Linked DNA regions of Nordella sp. HKS 07. The protein of the gene in region 2 binds, or shares a complex with, the protein of the main gene of each other region. Links are inferred from orthologs where the notes say so. Each region holds a gene or a part of one and is shown on either strand. Other genes may lie near its edges.

Region 1 (10,258 bases), 6.7 Mb from region 2 along the record:
GAACCATGCATCGTCGTAGACTCTCCCTGCGAGCGCTGGCCGAAGCAAAACGTCATCTTGGAGGCGTATTCGGTCCCTGGGACGTCCTTGAAAAACTCGCTCACGCGCACGCCGGACGGAATCCCGACTGCTAGATAGGTCCTGTCCTCGTACTTGAACATACCGAAGAGCTGATCGTCGCCGTCTGAATCGAGGGTTTGGAGGTCCATCTGGAACGGTTCGGTGGATGGCGCGATCTTCAATATGCTTCCGCTGACTTCCGCGCTCGCAAGAGAAATTCCGCCGTTTTCATCTTTGCCAAGGTAGCTGGCGCCGTCAACGAGGGGTATGGTCCTTCCGGACCCACCGTCCAGCAAAATCGCCCACGTTCCATCCGGCAAGGATGGATATCTTGGCGCCGGCGGTCGAAAGAACGGAAAGTAAGAGCGCTCGATCGTCGAGAAGCGAAAAACAGCATAACCGGCGATTGCAATCAGGTCTCCGTCCACGATGCTGCGATCATGGCCGTACTGCAGGAATCGGCCATTGATGGTGGTGCCGTTGAGGCTTCGCATGTCGAAGGCCTGGAGACCTCGCGAGACCACAAGGTGCCATCGAGAGACGACGGTCGGTTCCAGATAGATCTGGCTCTTGAAGAGTTTCTCAAAGCCGGGTTGGCTGCGTCCAATCGCGATGAAATCGCCGCCCAGTTCGTGCGGTTCACCGGTCCTGAGATCGGTCCAGTTTCCCCAGGGTTGCGCCTCCAACAAACGCCGATAGCCCTCGAACAACACGACAGCCAGTATCGCCAGCCCCACGGCCATCGCGGGGATGAGGCGCCTGTTCCGCATTCGGCGCCGACTGCCCACGCAGGCTGCGAGGAAATCCCGCTCCGAGGACGTAAGCTCACTATCGTGCTCCTCCGCCCAATACTCCGCGGTCCTAAGGGTCGCGCCGCGCAATTCGAGATGGTGGGGACGTCCTTGCCTGTCCCACAGCAGGGCCTGGCGCTGAAACGGGGTGAGATGCGCGTCGCGCCAACTGGCATTGTCGGTGCGGATCGGCTGGACCAGTCGGTCATGGGTCAGCTCAAGCCAACCAATTCCGCGCCGCCGTTCCTCCCGCAGCAGATGCCTTTCGTCCAGGAGCGAAATCGCCTGGGTATCCACCTTCCCGCCTCGCAACGCTGCCTCTTTCAGGATTTGATTGCGAAGCCCCTGCGGCGTGATCAACTCGTCTTCGATCCAGTCGCGCACGAACCGCTCGCGGCTTCCCAGGCGCTCGACGGTCTCCGCGAAGTAGTCGGCCAAAGCCGTATCAGCGCTGCCGATTGCTTCGACATCATCCTCCTCTATCGTCGCCTGATCAGGCCCAAGCTTGCTCCACAGCCGCAAGCAGACGACCTGAAGCTGCGTCGGCTCGACGGTCGGACCGAGCTGCTCCTCGAGCGCACCGCCTGACCGCTGGACTTGAACGCGGCGAAGGTCGTCGACGAGCTTGCGCGCCGCACCATCGGTGAACACGACGCCAGCCTGCGCAGAAGCTTCCTGCATGATCTGGCGTGCCTGCTGCTCGTTGAGGAGCTCCAGGCGGAATGTCGAGGCGAGCCGAGTAGGGATCATGTTTCGATAGGGATCGAGTCCGGCCAGGTGCTCTTCGCGCATCGAGAGCAGCGCCCACCGGTGTCGGCTGCGCAGTGCTGCGCCGAGTTGCGCGAAGAACTCCCTCTTTTCGTCCAAGTCGGTCGGATCGATGGTCAGAATTTCCTCGAACTGATCGATGATCAGGACCATTCCGCCGGCCGGCTCGGCCCAGCGCGCGTCCAGATAATCCGCAAGCGTCATTTGCGTGAGCGCGGCGAGCGGGCACTGCCGTTCCTTCGGCTGGCTCTCCTCGAGCGAAAGCAGCACGGCAAAGACGTAGCGGTTGGCCGGCTCCGACACGCCCATCGCTTGCTCGAATGTGACGCGCGCGAACGTCGGCACCGTGAAAGCCTCATTACGCAGGGCGGGCGCCAGTGCCGCCTGTATGAGCGATGTCTTGCCTGCGCCGGATGCCGAATAGAGAAGGACGATCCGTTCCGCGATCAGGAGATCAAGCAGCTCAAGTCGCTCGCGACCACGGCCGAAGAGCTGCTCGCCGAGCTTGTACGGGCGAGGCCCGACAAACGGCGCCGGGCGGGGATGGTCGCCGGGTGTCATGTGGACGCCTCCCAGCGCTTGAGGAGATCGCGTGCAAAGTCGTCGGGACTACCCCAGTAGATGCTGATTGCCGACTCGGTGAAGTAGCTCTCGAGATAAGCGCGGGCGCGCTTCGGCTCGAGAATCCGTCCCTCCTCGGGATCGATCTGCGCCGCGATATGCGCATACATCGATCGCCGTCCCCGCCCTCCTTCCTGGTCCATGATGGCACGAAACATCACCCGGAAGTTCCAGTCGTCGAGCTGGAAACCCAGAAAGGCGAGGCCGGTATCCGCAAGCGCGCGCTTGACCATTGCGGGGATGAGGTCCTTGTTCTTCTTTATCCCGATCAGAAAGTCGAAATAGTTATCCTCGGTGAACACGAGCGACTCGGGCTGATCCAGACGCCCGAACAAATGATAGACGAGCGGATGCTGCGGATCCGGCCGGAAATCCGGCTCGATTGTCGGAAGTTCGATAAGACCGTCGTGCCAACGGCAGAGGTCGACGCGAGGTTCCTTGCCGGCCTCGCGCAGCGCATCGTAGATGAGGTCGTTCTGCGCCGCCGTCACATAGATCGGGATTGGGAGCCGGGCCAGCACGGCGAATGGCTCCGCTGGAATGCGCTTCCGGCGCTGGGAGCCGATCGTCGAAATCAGCTTGCCGAGGTGATCGGTGGGCAGTTCGTCCGTTTTCCGTTCGCGAAGTTCTTCCGGCAGGTCGTCGTGATAACGCGCCAGCAGATCGGCGCGCAGGTAGTTGATCAACTCGTTCTGCGGAAACATCTTGGCTTTCTGATTCACCGCGAGAAATTCCGCGACCTGCGGCAGGTCCTCCCGATTGTGTGGCGCCATTGGAAAATGGAACGTTTCCGCCCATCGCCGTGCAATTTCGCGGCGCGAGCCGAGCAGCGAGTCGGTCAAGCCGGGTCCGAGAATTGGAGTCAACTGGCGGCTTTGAATCTGGCGCAGCACAGCCGGCCAGTTCTCGAGATGCGCTCCTTCCTCAAATCCTGGCTTGTACCAGAGCGAGCCGCCGCGCAGTCTCATGAACAGGACCGGCACATACCAGTCGGCACGGTCGCGGATCGCGCCGCGCGCAACCGCGACCGCGCGGTCGATCTGCCCGTCGCGCTGCAGCTCACGGAAGAATACGGGCATGAACTCGGCTATCGTGGCGATTGTCACGTCGCCCTGCATGGCCAGCACAGCCGGGATACCCGCCTCCGCCAGTCCCGGTCCGAGTGCGGCGAGCGCGCCGGCGTCGGAGGTGCGCGCATCATCACCGCTACCGGCGCTCTGACACGACGCCAGCACGACGAGTGCCGGAACGTTGCGCAGCTCGCGCATCTGCTGGATCAGCTCGCTCGCAGCGACCCGGCGCGTCTTCCCCGTAGCGTCCTCCAACCAGAGCCAGGCTTCGCTTTCGATAAAGGCGCCATGGCAGACGATGTAGAGGACATCGCACCCGTCGTGCAGTTGATGCACCAGCTCGTCAAGTGTGGCGCGTCCGCCGGAGGCGAGCACTGCGCACTCGACACCTTCGAGCCCCGCTTTAGCGCGAGCCAACTCCGCCGCGACGTCGAGAGATGCCAAGGCGCGACCGCCGGGACGATAGGTTTCCACGTCGGTTGGATTGGCGATGACAATCAGTCCACGCAGAGCGGCCTTTGGACGGCGACGCACCGGCCGCCAGTCGGCGCTGCTGAGATAGCGCGAGAAGAGAATGCGCTCGCCGGTAAAAAGCGGCTGGCCATCGTCCAGACTGCGGAGGGCTTCCCAAAACAATACGTGCAACTCCGGCGCGCTAGGGCCGACGAAAAGCCGCAGCCGCAGCGTTGCATTGCCGGCGTCTGCGACGGCGCGCGCCTCGGCGAAAGCGGTACGCAGCTTGTCATCCTTAAACAGACACTCGGCTAGCAGGTGCCCGAGGGCCTCGACGTTGAATTTCTGCCGGCGAATGGCTTCGAGATCGATATCGCCGACAGGAAAACGCGAGCTCACCCGCGTGTCGGCGTCGCTATCCGGCCTGCTGATGCGGAGTTCGACCGTGTACGTCTCGGCGTCGCGCTGGTGCAGGCCGAGCTGCAGTTCAACAATTTCCATGCTTCGCACCCGCCTTTCGACACTGGCCGGATGTAAGACACTAAATTAGACACTAAATGAGTTCGGGTGGGATAAGCAACTTGTCACTTACGCGCTGGCTGGGCGCATCTGACGCCAGAAGTGGTTTCCCCGCCGGCGAACCTGCCCGTGGACGGTGCATAAGCCCTGCGCTGCGCTCGCGCTCTTCCGTAAGCGCCCGGACTGAGCATCGCCATCCCACGCTTCGCGCCATCTTCTCCTCTCGCAGGTGGGAGAAGGGGAGGCCGCTCTAATCATGCGGCGCGCGATCGAAATGCGGACGGTGAATCTCGCGCCAGTCCTCCGGCAGGTCGAAGCTGCCGCGCCAGATGCCGCGCCGTTGGCGGCGCGCCTCCGCCTCCTGATCCACATAGTCGTCGCTATGTCGCGTATAGGCGATAGCCCAGCCGAGGCGGACCATTTCGGCGTTGAGGTCGATGCGGCCGGCGGTGCAGCGCGAGACGAGGCGGCCATACCGGTCGGCATCGAGACCCGTGCAACCGACCTCGCGACCCGTCACGAGCCGGCGCAGGGCGTCCGTTGCGGCGCGCCCGCAATTCCACTGGCGGTCGCTGCCGTCCCGGCAGACCTGGCGATATTCCGGCGCGTCGATGCCATTGAGCCTGATCTCGTCCTTGCCCAGTCGGAAGGAATCACCGTCGATGACGTCGGCGGTGCCCGGGGTGAGGGTCACCTGATTGAAGATGCGGATAGCGAGCAGGACGACAACGGCGGCAAAGACGAAAATGCCGATGTCGAGCAGGCTGCGCCACAAAGGGCGCGGCGGCTGCGAAGGCCGCCTGCGCCAAAGCCGGCGGTAGTTCACGGCTTGTCCCAGCGCCGCGCCGCCTGATCGTCCTTGTCCTTGGCATCGACCCAGCGCGTTTCGCCGGCGGTCTCTTCGAGCTTCCAGAAGGGAGCCATGGTCTTGAGCCAGTCCATCAGGAACTCACAGGCCTCGAAGGCGGCCTGACGGTGAGAGGAGGCGGTGAGCACCAGGACGATATCATCGCCCGGCTCGAGCGGCCCGTAGCGATGGATGACGAGGCTCGCTTCCAGCGGCCAGCGCTTGCGCGCCTCTGCCTCGATCCCGGCCAGCGCTTTCTCGGTCATGCCCGGATAATGCTCGAGCGTCATGCGGTCGATGCGGGCGCCCTCACTCAGCTCGCGCACCGTGCCGATGAACATCACGGTGGCGCCGCTCGAGCGGTTGACGGCCTGAAACGCCTTCAGCTCGGCCGCCGCATCAAAAGCTCTGTCCTGCACTCGGATCATCGTGGCCCCAGTTTGCCAAGAATGACTCTGCCGTTCAATCCGGCGAAACGAGACCCAGCTTCCTGAGCGCCGCATAGGCGCCCGCCGGATCCTCCAGAATGCCGGGCATGTCCGGATAGATGCGCGGCGCCGTCCACGGACCCTTGACCTGGATGGCGACCGGGAAGGTGGCGCGTTGCGGGGCAGCCGGAGCTGTCGCCGAAGGCGAGGCGGCAACCGCCAGTTGCGGATCGACCTTGAGATCGAGCGCCTGACGCAGGAGATCCACTTCGCCCTTGCCGGTAAAGGTAAGCGTCGGGCTCGTCAGGACCAGATTGCTGGTCTCCGCAATACCGTCGGAAATGGCGAAAGTAGCCGACAACGCGTCGAAAGCGGTGCTCTGGCGGTCGTCACGGTTCCAACCCTCGATAATCGCCGTCGAGACCTTGCCGAAGACGCCGGACAGATCGACGCCGGCGAGGCTGCCGCCGACGGTACGGAACGAGGCGTGGCCCTTGAGCGTCGAAACGAGGTCGGCGAGCGTTTCGCCGCTGGCCTGGAGCGAGAGGCTCGGAGACAGCCGGCCGTGCATGTCGCCGAAGCCCAAGGCGGCGAGCAGGGCCTTGTCGGCGGCGATGCCTTCGCCATTGGCGCTGAATTCGATGGCGGGGGTGTCTGCCTTGCCGTCGATCTTCAAGGCGATATCGAGGGTGCCTTCGGCGTATGTCGCCTTGGCGATCTTCAGATCGAGAAGGCCGTCTGTGACATTGGCGCTGAGCTCGGCCGGACCGGTGCGAAAGGCGCCATAGGCGAAGGCATTGGTGCCGACCTTGAGGATGGCGTCGAGGCTGCGCAAGGCGGAGAGATCGAGGCGCGCCGACGACCAGGGGTTGGCGAGGAAGGCCGTACTCGCCGCCGCCGATGTCGCGCTGTAGCGGGTGAGATCAATCATGTCGACGACAACGTCGGCGTCGAGCTTAGGTCGGCCCTTGCCAAACGCCAGACCGACATCGCCCTGGCCGCGCATGTCGTCGAGCATGAACTGGGCGTTGGTGAAGAGCAGCCCCCGCGCCGATGAATCAATCGCTCCCGCCAGGTCGAAGCGGGCGCCGTCCATGCCGGCCGGCAGCGCCGCGCCGAACCAGGATGCGGCCATGGCGAGGTCGGTGCCCTTGATCCCGGCCTGGCCGTCGAGCTCGAAGCCTTTGACGAGGGCGGTGCGGCCGGAGAACTGGAAAGAAAGTCCGGGCGCCTGCAAGGTGACATCGGTGGGCGAGCCGTCCTCGGCGATGCGCTGCGGCGATTTGACGAAGAGCGTGAAGCTGGCCCGCCGCTCGTTCCAGACAAAGGCGCCCTTGGCCGTCAATTCGTCGGCGGGACCCGACAGCGCGGTCTGGGCTTCGACATCAGCGAGCGCCACCGCGGTGCCGGTGCGCTCGTCGAGAAAGGCGATGCGGCCATTGACGATGCGCAAGGGAAGGCCGTCCGGCGCTCCCGCGCTGGCCTTCGCGTCATAGTTCCAGTTGGCCCGCCCATCGGCGCTAATGATCAGGTTGATGCTGGGATGTTCGAGGACGATCTCGGCGATGCCGTTTTTTCCCCAGCCGAACAGGCCATCCTCCGGCACGATATGCATGGCCTCGATCGTGGCGAGCGGGCCGGAGGTCATGCCCTTGGGCGCGGGAAGGACGACATTGTCGAGGGTGACCGCGAAGCGTGGCCAGAAGGAGACGCCGGGCAGGCCGGAAGAGGCTACCGCCACGCCGGTGTGGCTCTCGACCCGCTCGGCCAGATCGGCGGAGACCGTCCGGATCCGGCTGGTCAGGAAGGTGCCCGCCGCGACGATGAGGACGGCGGTGATAGCGAGGCAGGCCAGTATGATCTTACGCATCGTTTCCTTGCAGGAAATTGCGGCGCGCAAGTCAAGGGTTGACTTGCGGGCCGTATTCGGCGCCTTGGGAGCACGGAAATGCGGCATGATCGTGCCGGATAATCAAAGGGAGGTGATTGATGCCGACTGCCGAGCCATTGTGGACACCGGATGCGGGGCGTCAAGCGGGGTCCAATCTCGCGGCTTTCGCAGCCCATATGGCGAAAACCGAAGGCTCGGGCCCGTTCCGGACCTATGCGGATATCCACGGTTTTTCGGTGCGGCAGCCGGAGAAATTCTGGAGCGCGGTGTGGGATTTCGCCAAGGTCAAGGCTTCAGAGCGCGGAGACCGGGTGCTGGTCGACGGGAATAAGATGCCGGGCGCCCGATTCTTCCCTGACGCCAGGCTGAACTATGCCGAGAACCTCCTGGTCAGATCCGACGACACGCCGGCGCTGATCTTCCGCGGCGAGGACAAGGTCAGGAAGACGATGAGCTGGCGCCAGCTCAACAACGCCGTGGCGCGACTTCATCATGCGTTCGCCAAGGCCGGCCTCAAGCCCGGCGACCGTGTGGCGGCCATCGTGCCGAACATGCCTGAAACCATCGTCGCCTTCCTGGCGGTGGCCTCGCTCGGCGGCATCTGGTCGTCCTGCTCGCCCGATTTCGGCGAGCGCGGCATTCTCGATCGCTTCGGCCAGATCAAGCCGCGCTTTCTCGTCGCCTGCGACGGCTATTACTACAACGGCAAGACGATCCCGATCGCCAACAAGGTGGCAGCCGTCCTGAAGGAGCTGCCGAGCGTCGAGGAGACCGTCATCATCGACTATATCGGCCAGGCGACCGACATTTCGCGCACCATGCCGCGTGCCGTCGCCTATGAGGACTATATCTCGCGCAAGGAGCCCGAGCCGATCAAGTTCGCGCAGCTGCCTTTCGATCATCCGCTCTATATCCTCTATTCCTCGGGCACCACTGGCATTCCCAAATGCATCGTGCACCGGGCGGGGGGCATTCTGCTCAAGCATCTCTCGGAGCTTCTGTTCAATTCCGACGTGAAGGCGGGCGACCGCCTGTTCTATTTCACCACCTGCGGCTGGATGATGTGGAACTGGCTGGTGAGCGGGCTCGCCACCGGCGCCACGCTGCTGCTCTATGACGGTTCGCCCTTCGCGCCCAGCGAGCGCGTGCTGTTCGACTATGCCGACGAGGAAGGCATGACGCTGTTCGGCACGTCAGCCAAATATATAGACGCGGTGAAGAAGTCAGGCCTCAAGCCGCGCGAGACCCACAGGCTCGACAAGCTGCGCACGATGTTCTCGACCGGCTCGCCGCTCGCAGCGGAGAGCTTTGATTTCGTCTATCGGGACATCAAGCGCGACCTGCATCTCGCCTCGATTTCGGGCGGCACCGACATCTGCGGCTGTTTCGTCGGCGGCAACCCGCTGTCTGCGGTCTGGCGCGGCGAGATCCAGGGACCGATGCTCGGCATGGCGGTCGATGTCTATGACGATGAGGCCAGGCCCATACGCCGCGAGAAGGGTGAGCTCGTCTGCACGAGCCCGTTCCCCTCGATGCCGGTGATGTTCTGGAACGACGAGAGCGGCGAGAAATATCACAATGCCTATTTCGCCCGCTTCCCCGATATTTGGTGCCATGGCGATTTCGCCGAATGGACGGCGAATGGCGGCATCATCATCCATGGCCGCTCGGATGCCACGCTCAATCCGGGCGGCGTGCGAATCGGCACGGCGGAACTCTACGCGCAGGTCGAGCGCATCCCCGAGGTCATCGAGGCGCTGGCCATCGGCCAGGACTGGGACAATGACGTACGCATCGTGCTGTTCGTGCGCCTGCGCGAGGGAGCCGCGCTCGACGATGCGCTCGTCCAGAAAATCAGGCAGCAGGTGCGCCAGGGCGCATCGCCCCGCCATGTGCCGGCGAAGATCGTCGCGGTGAAGGATATTCCACGCACCAAGTCCGGCAAGATCACCGAGCTCGCCGTGCGCGATGTCGTGCATGGCCGTGTGGTCAAGAACAAGGAGGCGCTCGCCAATCCGGAGGCCCTCGATTTTTACAAGGATCTGGTGGAGCTGAGGAGCTGAGGAGGCGGGGCTCGACGGGCTCTCTCTTTCTCACATTGTAAACGGGCTCGTACAAGCATCACCGTCCCCCTTGCGGGGAAGGTGGCGAGCGCCCCTTTACGCAGGTGAAGCGTCGCTGGTCAGCGCTATCGTCTGGTGTCTGGTCCGGCGCTTCAGAGCGCCGCGTCGCCCTCGCGGCCGACGATCCGGGGCTGCGGCAGCGGAATAATGAAGGTGCCGCCGGCATCGACATAGGCCTGATTGCGCTTCAGGATCGGCTCGGCGTAGGTCCAGGCGAGGATCACCACCACATCGGGTATTTTCGCCGAAAGTTCGCTGGAAGGCAGCACGGGCAGGTGTGCACCCGGGCTGAAAAGTCCTTGCTTGAGCGGATTGTCATCAACGATGAACTTGATCCGGCCTTCCAGTTCGAAGTGATAGAGCAGGGTCGTCGTGGTGGTCGAAGCGCCATAGGCGGCAACCGTCTTGCCCGCGGCGATCGCCTCGTCGAGATAGGCCAGAACCTTGCGTTTGCGCTGCTCGATCGCCACGAACCAGTCCTGATAGATTTTGGGCTTCGTGATGCCGCGCCGCTCCTCTTCGGCAAAGAGCTTCGACAGTTCGTCGGAGCGCGGCCGCGCGCCGGTCGATTTGGGTTGCGCGAAGGCGCGGATCGAACCGCCCTTGGTAGCCGTGCGCTCGACATGAAACAGCGTCATGTCGTGCTTGTTCAGGAACGTCTCCAGCGGGATCAGGGCATGGTGCGAG
Region 2 (10,268 bases):
GGGCTCGAGACCGTTACCGCGGGCGAGATCAGGCTCGATGGCAGGCGCGCCAATGACTTGCCGCCGCCTGAGCGCAATGTCGCGATGGTGTTCCAGACCTATGCCCTGTTCCCGCATATGACGGTCGCCCAGAATATGGGCTTCGGCCTCAAGATCCGTGGTGTCGCAGGCTCGGTACGAACCGCCAAGATCGCTGAGGTCTCCAGGACCTTGCAGCTCGACGGTCTCCTCCACCGTCGGCCGGCGCAGCTGTCGGGCGGCCAGCGGCAGCGCGTTGCCATCGGGCGCGCCATGCTGCGCGATCCCGCCGTCTATATGTTCGACGAGCCGCTCTCCAATCTCGATGCAGCGCTTCGCATACAGACCAGGCTCGAGATCGCCAAGCTTCACCAGCTGTCCCGGCGCAGCATGATCTATGTCACGCATGACCAGATCGAAGCCATGACGCTCGCCGACCGCATCATTGTCCTCAATCGCGGCCGGGTTGAGCAGGTCGGCTCGCCCATGGAGCTTTACGACCAGCCGGCGAACAAATTCGTGGCGAGCTTCATCGGCGCGCCGGCGATCAATCTCATCGATGCGATTGTCACGGAGAAAGGGCTCGATATAGGGCCAGGGGTCCTTGTCCATCCCGGCATCGCGGCGGCGCCAGGCGCGAAGGTCACCATCGGCATCAGGCCCGAACATCTCGCCATCGCCCGCAGCGAAGGCGAGGCGGCCTTCATCTCGCAAGTCTCGCTCGTCGAAAGGCTGGGGGGCGAAACGCTGATCTATGCGCAAGCGCCGACGGGCGGCGATCTCCTCATCCTCAAGATCCAGGGCAAAACCAATCTCAAGGCGGGAGAGCGGATTGCGCTCGCCGTCGATCAAACGCATCTGCATTTCTTCGGCGCCGACGGGAACAGGCTGTCCTGATCCTCGCTGCAGCTTCAGACATAAGCGATCGAGCGCCCAGCAAGGACTGCCAGAATCCAGATGCCGGCGGAAAAGGCGGCATGATAGCGGGCATTGGCGGGAACCGCCGGCTGCAAGACGGCGCGCCGTTCACCCCAGTGATAGAGGCCGAGATTGGTGAAGCCGGCGGCGATGAAGGCCATTTTGGCCAGAAATACCGGATTCTGTCCGAAGGCTGTCGCCTCGGCGCTGAACATGACGGGCCCACTGAGAAGGAGAAGGATGAGGCCTGTCGCCGCGACGCCGAGTGCGGTCGGCGCTATGGCCGTCGCCATGTGGAAACGCCGGCGCAGAAGTAGAAGGTCGAAGACGAGAATGGCGCCGACGAGCAATGTCGCGCCGACGACATGGGCGAGATTGGCGAGGGGATATAGCCAGACGGATCCCCGCGCGGCAAAGCCGAGACGCGAGAATTCAAGACCCTGGAGGAATGAGTCCCACATCAGCGGTCAGCGCATCTCATAGACCTTGCCGGCGACGGTGACTCGCTCCGCCCGCATTTCATGCGCGCGCCGGGTCGAAGGATATCCTTCCGCTATGATGATAGTTCCGGTCTTCAGCATATCCTCTGTCAAACCCCGGTTCTGCATCCGCGAGATCGGCGCCAGAGTGATTTCCCAGGTCGCGTTGTCGTATTTCAGCATCACGTGGGCGTGCGGGTTTTGCCAGGCGATCATCTCGACCGGCGCTTCGATGGAGAACTTCTTCGCCGAGTCGTAACTGCCCCAGCCGTGATGGGCCGAGGCGACGGCGGTTGCGCCGACGAGGAAGGCGAGGGCGGTGATCAGTCTGTTGCGCATGGCAGTCCTCCTGAAGCCGTCCCCGTCGAGCTTAAGGGCTGAGGCCGCCGGGACAATGCCGGAGAGCGGAGCTCCCGGCATTGTGATGAGGCTTGCACTTCTCATAAGTATGTACTTATATGATTGCCATGATCGAATCCGAGGTTTTTCGCGCGCTGGCCGACCCCACCCGGCGTGCCGTGCTGGAGCGGGTGGCGGCGCGCGAAATGAGCGTCGGCGAGCTGAAGAGCCATTTCGCCGTATCGCAGCCGGCCATCTCGCAGCATCTGGCGGCACTCAAGGGAGCGGGCCTGGTGCGCGAGAGACGCGAAGGCCGCTTCGCCTATTACCGCGCCGATCCGAAGGGGATCGCGCCGCTGTTGAGTTGGGTCGAGCGCTACCGGGCTTTCTGGCCCGAGCGGATCGAGAGACTGAAGGATGTTCTCAAGGGAATGGAACCATGAGCAGCGACAACAAGCCGGAAAATGCAATCATCACCGAATGCGATCTCCATGAGGGACCCGACAAGGTCTGGCGGGCCTTGACCGAACCCGATCTCGTCGCGCGATGGCTGGTGCCTGACGATATCGACTGCCGGGTGATGGAGGCCGATCCCGAAAGGCTGCTGCGCTGCTCATGGAAGAGCCGAGAAGATGAGCGCGACAGCTTCGGCCAAAGCCTCGACACCGTCGTCACATTCGAACTCACCCCGACCCAGGCCGGAGGCACACATTTGCGCATCGTGCATGAAGGCTTTGCCCGTGCCGCGCTTGATGCCGCCAATGACAATCAATCACTGATGATGAGGGCGGCATGAGCAATTTCGTCCCCATCGTCGTCGAGCAGTCGAGCCGGGGCGAGCGCTCCTTCGACATTTTCTCCAGGCTCCTGCGTGAACGCATCGTCTTTCTGAACGGTCAGATCGACGACAACATGTCGGCGCTCATCTGCGCGCAGCTGCTGTTCCTCGAAGCCGAGGGGCCGGGCAAGGAGATCGCCATGTACATCAACTCGCCGGGCGGGGTGGTGACGAGCGGCTTCGCGATCTACGACACGATGCAATACATCAAATGCCCGGTCTCGACGGTGTGTATGGGATTTGCCGCCTCAATGGCGTCGTTTCTTCTGATGGCGGGCGCTCCGGGCAGGCGCATCTCACTCCCCAATGCGCGCATCCTGCTGCACCAGCCCTCCGGCGGCTTCCAGGGCCAGGCCTCCGACATCGAGCGCCATGCCCTGGATATCGTCAAGATGAAGCGGCGGATGATCGGCCTCTATGCCAAGCACTGCAAACGCAGCCTGGAAGAGGTCGAGCGGACCCTCGACCGCGATTTCTTCATGACGGCGGAAGAGGCCAGGGAATGGGGCCTCGTCGATCATGTCTACGAGGTGCGGACCGGCCAGGCGGCTTAGAGCAAAACCCGCCAAAGTTGAAGACTTTGGCGATAAGGATTTGCTCCAAGATATTGACCTCGCGCCGAGTCCTCTTCGGCCGGGATGCGCGCTTAGATCGCTATCTGACGAGGCGTCCTGCCAGTTCCGGGCGGGCCATCGTGCTATTTGCGAAAAGACCGCAGAATCACGATATTGGGCCCCATGGAAGAACCGGAAGACATCATCGCGGATGAAGGCGAGGAGGGTGCAAGGGAAGGTCCCGGCCCGCATGTGATTCGCGCCCATCTAAGGACGCTGCCCAACCGGCCCGGCGTCTATCGGATGTTCGACGCCAAGGGCGACGTGCTTTACGTTGGCAAGGCGCGCAGCCTCAGGAACCGCGTGTCGAATTATGTGCGGCTCGGCGGCCACAGCAACCGCATCGCCGCGATGATCTCGCTGACCGCGAATATGGAGTTCGTGACCACCGAGACCGAGGCCGAAGCGCTGCTCCTCGAGGCCAATCTCATCAAGAAGCTGCGGCCGCGCTTCAATGTCTCGCTCAGGGACGACAAGTCCTTCCCCTATATCCTCATCCGCAAGGACCATGAGGTCGCCCAGATCGTCAAGCATCGGGGTGCGCGCTCGCATAAGGGCAGCTATTTCGGGCCTTTCGCCTCGGCAGGGGCCGTCAATCGCACCATCAACGCCTTGCAGAAGGCCTTTCTCCTGCGCTCCTGCGCCGACAGCGTCTATGAGAACCGCACAAGGCCCTGTCTCCTCTACCAGATCAAGCGCTGTTCGGCACCCTGCACCGGCGAGATCGAGCCTGCGCCCTACACCGAGCTGGTCAAGGAGGCGGAAGCATTCCTCAACGGCAAGAGCAAGACGGTCAAGGCCGAGCTTGCCAAGCTGATGGAGGAAGCCTCCGAACGGCTCGATTTCGAGAGCGCGGCGCGCTATCGCGACCGCATCCAGGCGATGAGCTTCGTGACCTCGGAACAGGGCATCAATCCGCAAGGAGTAGAGGAAGCCGATGTCTTCGGTCTCGCTCAGGAAGGCGGGCAGATCTGCATCCAGGTGTTCTTCTTCCGTGCCGGACAGAATTGGGGCAACCGACCCTATTTCCCGCGCGCCGACAAGTCTCTGCCGGTGGCGGAGGTGCTGGGCTCCTTCCTGGCCCAGTTCTATGACGATAAGCCCATTCCGCCCCTGATCCTCCTGTCGCAGGAGATCGAGGAGACGGCGCTGCTCGAAGAGGCGCTTTCGACCCATGCCGGGCGCAAGGTCGAGATTGCGGTGCCGCAAAGGGGTGAGAAACGGGCGCTGATCGAGCATGCCGTCACCAATGCGCGCGAGGCCATGGGCCGCAAGCTCGCCGAATCGTCCTCACAGGCGAAGCTCCTTGCCGGGGTGGCCCGCGTCTTTGGTCTTGGCGAGCCACCGCGGCGTATCGAGGTCTATGACAACTCCCATATTCAGGGCGCCCAGGCGGTCGGCGGCATGATCGTGGCCGGCCCCGAAGGCTTCCTCAAATCGCAATATCGCAAGTTCAATATCAGGGCCGAGGACCTCACCCCCGGCGACGATTTCGGCATGATGCGGGAAGTACTGACTCGGCGCTTCTCCCGTCTGCTCAAGGAACATGGCGAGCGCGTGCCTGCCGGCGAGACGAATCCCGACCAGCCGCAGGCCTGGCCGGATCTGGTCCTCATCGACGGCGGGCAGGGCCAGCTCAATGCGACGCGCGCTGTGTTGGCCGATCTCGGGATCGCCGATCTCTGTATCGCCGGCGTCGCCAAGGGACCGGACCGCGATGCCGGGCGCGAGCATTTCTATGTCCCGGACAAGCCCTCCTTCATGCTCGAGGCGCGCGACCCCGTCCTTTACTATATCCAGCGGCTCCGGGACGAGGCGCACCGCTTCGCCATCGGGAGCCACCGAGCCAAGCGGGCCAGGGCGATAGCGCTAAATCCGCTCGATGAGATCGCGGGGATTGGCCCGACTCGCAAAAAAGCCTTATTGCAAGCCTTTGGATCGGCCAAGGCGGTGGCGCGGGCCAGCCTTGCCGATTTGGCAAAGGTTGAAGGGGTGAATAACGCTTTGGCCCAGGCTATCTATGACCATTTCCACGAGGGCGCTTTATGAGCGACGCGGTGACAAAATTGGCTCAGAAGGAAAGCCAGCGGCACGCACTGAGCCTGCCCAATATGCTGACCTATGGGCGACTTGTCGCGGTGCCCGTGGTCGCCGGCCTGATCCTGTGGGGCGGGGACGCGGCGCGCTGGACGGCGCTCGCTCTCTTCATCGCGGCCGCCATCACTGATTTCTTCGACGGCTACCTGGCCCGGCGCTGGGGCCAGCAATCGGCGCTTGGGCGCATGCTCGATCCCATCGCCGACAAGGTCCTGGTGGCGGTGGTGCTCCTGGTGCTCACCACCGACCGCACCATCGATGACGCGCATATCTGGGCTGCGATCATCATCCTCACGCGCGAGGTGCTGGTGTCGGGTCTGCGCGAATTCCTGGCGGAACTGCGTGTCTCGGTCCCCGTCACCAAGGTCGCCAAGTGGAAGACCACCGTGCAATTAATTGCAATCGGCTTCCTGATCGCCGGGCCTGCCGGCGACAAGATCCTGCCCTATGTCAGCGAGTTCGGACTGTTCTGCCTGTGGATCGCCGCAGCTCTCACCCTCTATACGGGCTACGATTATTTCCGTGCCGGCATCGGCCATGTGATGGAAGACAAGTGACGAAACTCCTCTATTTCGCCCGCATGCGCCAGATCATAGGCAAAGGGGAGGAGGAGATCACTCTCCCGGCCGAAGTCACCACCGTGAACCTGCTGATCGACTTTCTGAAGAAGCGCGACGAGGCCTATGCCGCGGCTTTCGCCGACCCGCGCATTATCCGCGCCGCAATCAACCAAGCGCATGCGCCCCTCGACGCGTCTATTGCGGGCGCGCGCGAGATTGCGTTTTTCCCGCCGGTAACCGGCGGGTAGGCCGATGCCGGACCAGGCCGTTCTCTTGCAGGAGGCTGTCCGGCAGTTTGGCGAGGCTTGGGCGAGTGGCGATCTGCGGACGCTCGATGCACTGTTGTCGCCGACCTACAGCCATTCGGATGCCTTTGGGAAGCTCTATGACCGTGCCGGCTGGCTTGCCTATGCCGCCGCACGCGCCGGGCGCGGCACGCAGATATCATTCCGGGAAGTCGAGACACGGTATATCGGTGACATTGCCGTGGTCACCGGTGTCAACGATCTCACGGGCGGCGGCATTCGCAATGCGGGAGATCAAACGGACCTGTCCATCCGCTTCACGCAAGTCTGGCTCTTGCGCGACGGTAAGTGGCTGCGGGAGGCATTCCAGGCCACGCCGATCCAGGAGGATTCAAACGGTGCGTGAGATAAAAAGAGGAGCGCGCGGGGAATGAGCCCGCGCGCGACTGGTCGTCAGATGTTCAGAGCGTTCAGGCGGCCTTTTTCTTCGGCTGCACTTCGTTGAGATAGTCGGCCCGCAAGCTGCGGGAAATATCGCCGACGGCGAACTTGTAGGGGCCGATCTCGCCGACCGGCGTCACTTCGGCCGCGGTGCCGACGATGAAGCATTGCTCGAAGCCCGCGAGCTCTTCCGGCATGATGGCGCGTTCGATCACCTTGATCTGGCGCTTCTGGGCGAGACCGATGACGGTGCGGCGCGTGATACCGTCCAGGAAGCAGTCCGGGGTCGGCGTATGGATTTCACCGTTCTTCACGAAGAAGATATTGGCGCCGGTGCATTCGGCAACCTGGCCGCGCCAGTCCAGCATCATGGCGTCGGCATAGCCTTTGCGCTCGGCCTTGTGCTTGGAGATGGTGCAGATCATGTACAGGCCGACCGCCTTGGCCTTGGACGGAGCGGTCAGCGGGTCGGGGCGTCGGAACTCCGCGATATCGAGGCGGATGCCCTTTTCGAGCTGGGTCGGATCGAAATAGGACGGCCACTGCCAGATGGCGATGGCGACATTGATCTTGGTATTCTGGGCGGAAACACCCATCATCTCGGAGCCACGCCAGGCGATCGGCCGGACATAAGCATCGGCGAAGCCCTGACGCTTCAAGGTCTCGCGGCAGGCGGCATCGATCTCGGCCACGGTGTAGGGAATCTTCATATCGAGCATCTCGGCCGAATCGAACAGGCGCTGGGTATGCTCGGTCAGCTTGAAGATCTCGCCGCCATAGGCGCGCTCGCCCTCGAAAACGGCGCTGCCATAATGCAAAGCGTGGGTGAGGACATGGACCTTGGCGTCCTTCCACGGCACGAATTCGCCATTCATCCAGATGACGCCGTCGCGCTGGTCAAAAGGAACGATCGACATGGCTTGTCTCCCATTTATTCGGCTGCCCGGCATTTTTGCACGCAGCCTCGGTTCGGCCTATATGTCATCACGGCTGTCCGAATGTTCAGCCACGATGACGCAACAAGGTTTCTTGCGATTGTGATGTCTTGTAACAAACTTCGGAAAATACGTCAATATGGCTGACATAATTTCTGAGCGCGATGTGAGCGATGAGGATATCGTCAGCCTGATCGAGCTTCTGTTCTTCGCATATCGCGATTTCACCTCCGATCCCGATGCGATATTGGCGGAATGGGGCTTCGGGCGGGCGCATCACCGCGTCGTGCATTTTGTCGGCCGCAACCCTGGCATGACGGTGGCGCAGCTCTTGAGCATCCTAGGGATCACCAAGCAGAGCCTCGGCCGTGTGTTGCGCGATCTCATCGAAAAGGATCTCGTCTATCAGCGTGCTGGCGATACGGACCGGCGGCAGCGGCTTTTGTTCCTGACCGAGGAAGGTGAGGCGCTACGTCTCAAGCTGATGGCGCCGCAAGCCGAGCGCATCATCCGCGCCCTCGGCGAGGCAGGCGATGAGGCGGAGCCCAATTACAGGAAGGTTCTCTATCACCTTATCAGTCCGGAGAACCGTCGCTCGGTGAGCGAATGGCTCACCAGCCGCAGCGCGCGGGGCAAGTAGAGATGAGCGAAGAGAAGCCGCATATACTGGTGATCGACGACGACCGCCGCATCCGTGAGCTGCTGCACTCCTATCTGGCCGAGAACGACTTCAGGGTCACAGTGGCGGCGAGTGCGACGGAGGCGCGCGACAAGATGCGCGGGCTAGCCTTCGATCTCCTCATCCTCGACGTGATGATGCCAGGTGAATCCGGAACGGCGTTGGCGCAGTCCCTGCGTGGCGCGAAGGAGCGCATACCGATCCTCATGCTCTCGGCGCTGTCGGAGATCGAGGATAGGATCAACGGACTGATGGCAGGCAGCGACGACTATCTGCCGAAGCCGTTCGAACCGCGCGAGTTGCTGCTGCGGGTGCAGAATCTCTTGCGCCGTTCCTCCTCGCCGCCCGATCAGCGTGTCGATGTTCGCTTCGGCGCCTGCCAGTTCAACATGACGCGCGGCGAACTCCGGCGCAATGGCGAGCTCGTCAAGCTGACCACGCGCGAGCGCGAATTGCTGCGTCAGTTCGTGCAGAATGCCGGCCAGTCCATCACCCGTGCGGAACTTTCACCCGAAGGGACCGAGGACAATGCCCGCACCGTCGATGTCCAGATCAATCGCCTGCGCCAGAAAATCGAGGAGGATCCCTCCAATCCGGTTTATCTGCAAACCGTGCGCGGAGCGGGCTATACTCTGCATCTCGATTGACAGGACAACGGCATGAGCGTCGCCAGCGAGAGCGAACCCAAAATAGAACATCCCACGCTTTACTGGCGCTTCAACCGCTTCCTCGAGCGCTACCTGCCGGGCGGACTCTATCAGCGATCTCTGATCATCGTCGTGGCGCCCATCGTGCTGCTGCAGAGCATCATGGTCGGCGTCATTCTCGACCGTCACTGGGACAATGTGACGAGAGTGCTCGCCCGTTCGCTGGCACGCGACATTTCGCTGGTCATCGAGCTTTACGGCAAGACGGAAAAGTCGCCCGCCGCGATCGCCAATTTCACCGAGATGGTGAACCGGCGCCTGCGCCTCAGGCTGGAAATCCAGGACAATGCTTCTCTGCCGCCGCCCAAGCCGGCGCCGTGGCTGTCCATTGTCGACACACGGCTCAGCCGTTATCTCGATAACGAAGGCTTGCCGGCCTGGATCGACAGCACCAGCAGCCCTGGCTATGTCGAAATTCGCGTCGAGGCCGGGGGAGGAACCGTCTTTCGCTTTTTGCCGAATGACGAGCGGGCTTTCGCGGCCAATACCAATTCATTGCTGCTCTGGATGCTGGTATCGTCCCTGGTGCTCCTGGCCATCGCCATCGTCTTCATGCGCAAACAAATCAAGCCGATCATCGAGCTCGCGCATGCGGCGCGCAGCTTCGGTCTCGGCCATGATGTCAGTCACTTCACTCCGCGCGGCGCGACGGAGGTTCGCCAGGCGGCGCAAGCCTTCCTCAACATGAAGGAACGCATCGAGCGGCATGTCGAGCAGCGCACGGCAATGCTGGCGGGGGTCAGCCACGATCTGCGCACCATCCTCACCCGTTTCAAGCTCGAGCTCGCTTTCCTCGGCGACAGCGCCAAGGTGAAAGCGCTCAAGGGCGATGTCGAAGAAATGCAGACGATGCTCGAAGCCTATATGAATTTCGCGCGTGGCGCCGGTGGAGAGAAGGCGGAAGTGAGCGATATCGCGCAAATGGTCGCGAGTGCTGCGAAAAGCGGCTCGCGGCCGCGTTCGCAGGTGAAGGTCGACGTGGCGCCGGATCTCGTCGCCAAGGTAAAGCCCAATGCCTTCCGGCGCCTCATCCTGAACCTGGTCGCCAATGCGGCGCGTTTCGGCCAGGAGATCGCCGTGAAAGTGAAGATCAAGGGCAGCCGGCTGGTCGTCACCGTCGATGACAATGGGCCGGGCATTCCGGCCAATATGCGCGAAGATGTGTTCCGGCCCTTCTTCCGGCTCGATGAGGCGCGCAATCAGGACGAGCCGGGAACCGGGCTCGGTCTGTCAATCGCCCGCGACATCGCGCGCGCTCATGGCGGAGATATCAAGCTGGAGGACAGCCCGCTCGGAGGCCTGCGCGCGGTGGTCACGATCCCGGTATAGTTCCGGGTATCCTGATAGAAACCCCGCGCTCAGCGCATATCCTTGCGCTCGACCATCACCTTACCATCG

What was found.
Region 1: the proteins of moaD (region 2) and G5V57_RS33135 are in contact, whole or in part, in a crystal structure (PDB 1FMA), measured with the Escherichia coli proteins. The link is inferred for Nordella sp. HKS 07 from one-to-one orthologs.

The regions. Positions count from the first base shown.
Region 1 is NZ_CP049258.1:6,991,800-7,002,057, reverse strand. The notes cover bases 3,832-6,820. They hold G5V57_RS33135 (molybdenum cofactor biosynthesis protein MoaE), read right to left. Parts: upstream 5,558-6,820; coding sequence 5,105-5,557; downstream 3,832-5,104. Other genes in these bases: G5V57_RS33130 (AsmA-like C-terminal region-containing protein), read right to left, coding at 5,592-6,820; G5V57_RS33140 (thermonuclease family protein), read right to left, coding at 4,533-5,108; G5V57_RS33145 (CHAT domain-containing protein), read right to left, coding at 3,832-4,264. Outside these bases: G5V57_RS33150 (FHA domain-containing protein), read right to left, coding at 1-2,180; more of G5V57_RS33145, read right to left, coding at 2,177-3,831; more of G5V57_RS33130, read right to left, coding at 6,821-7,427; G5V57_RS33125 (acetoacetate--CoA ligase), read left to right, coding at 7,547-9,511; G5V57_RS33120 (class I SAM-dependent methyltransferase), read right to left, coding at 9,664-10,258. UniProt on the Escherichia coli protein: Converts molybdopterin precursor Z to molybdopterin. This requires the incorporation of two sulfur atoms into precursor Z to generate a dithiolene group. The sulfur is provided by MoaD.
Region 2 is NZ_CP049258.1:248,201-258,468, reverse strand. The notes cover bases 4,485-7,483. They hold moaD (molybdopterin converting factor subunit 1), read left to right. Parts: upstream 4,485-5,856; coding sequence 5,857-6,111; downstream 6,112-7,483. Other genes in these bases: G5V57_RS01175 (branched-chain amino acid aminotransferase), read right to left, coding at 6,579-7,466; G5V57_RS01180 (nuclear transport factor 2 family protein), read left to right, coding at 6,116-6,514; pgsA (CDP-diacylglycerol--glycerol-3-phosphate 3-phosphatidyltransferase), read left to right, coding at 5,252-5,860; uvrC (excinuclease ABC subunit UvrC), read left to right, coding at 4,485-5,255. Also shown: G5V57_RS01225 (ABC transporter ATP-binding protein), read left to right, coding at 1-915; G5V57_RS01220 (hypothetical protein), read right to left, coding at 930-1,397; G5V57_RS01215 (DUF6152 family protein), read right to left, coding at 1,404-1,754; G5V57_RS01210 (helix-turn-helix transcriptional regulator), read left to right, coding at 1,883-2,197; G5V57_RS01205 (SRPBCC domain-containing protein), read left to right, coding at 2,194-2,550; G5V57_RS01200 (ATP-dependent Clp protease proteolytic subunit), read left to right, coding at 2,547-3,146; more of uvrC, read left to right, coding at 3,330-4,484; G5V57_RS01170 (MarR family winged helix-turn-helix transcriptional regulator), read left to right, coding at 7,624-8,124; G5V57_RS01165 (response regulator), read left to right, coding at 8,127-8,810; G5V57_RS01160 (ATP-binding protein), read left to right, coding at 8,823-10,199; G5V57_RS01155 (MaoC family dehydratase), read right to left, coding at 10,229-10,268. UniProt on the Escherichia coli protein: Involved in sulfur transfer in the conversion of molybdopterin precursor Z to molybdopterin.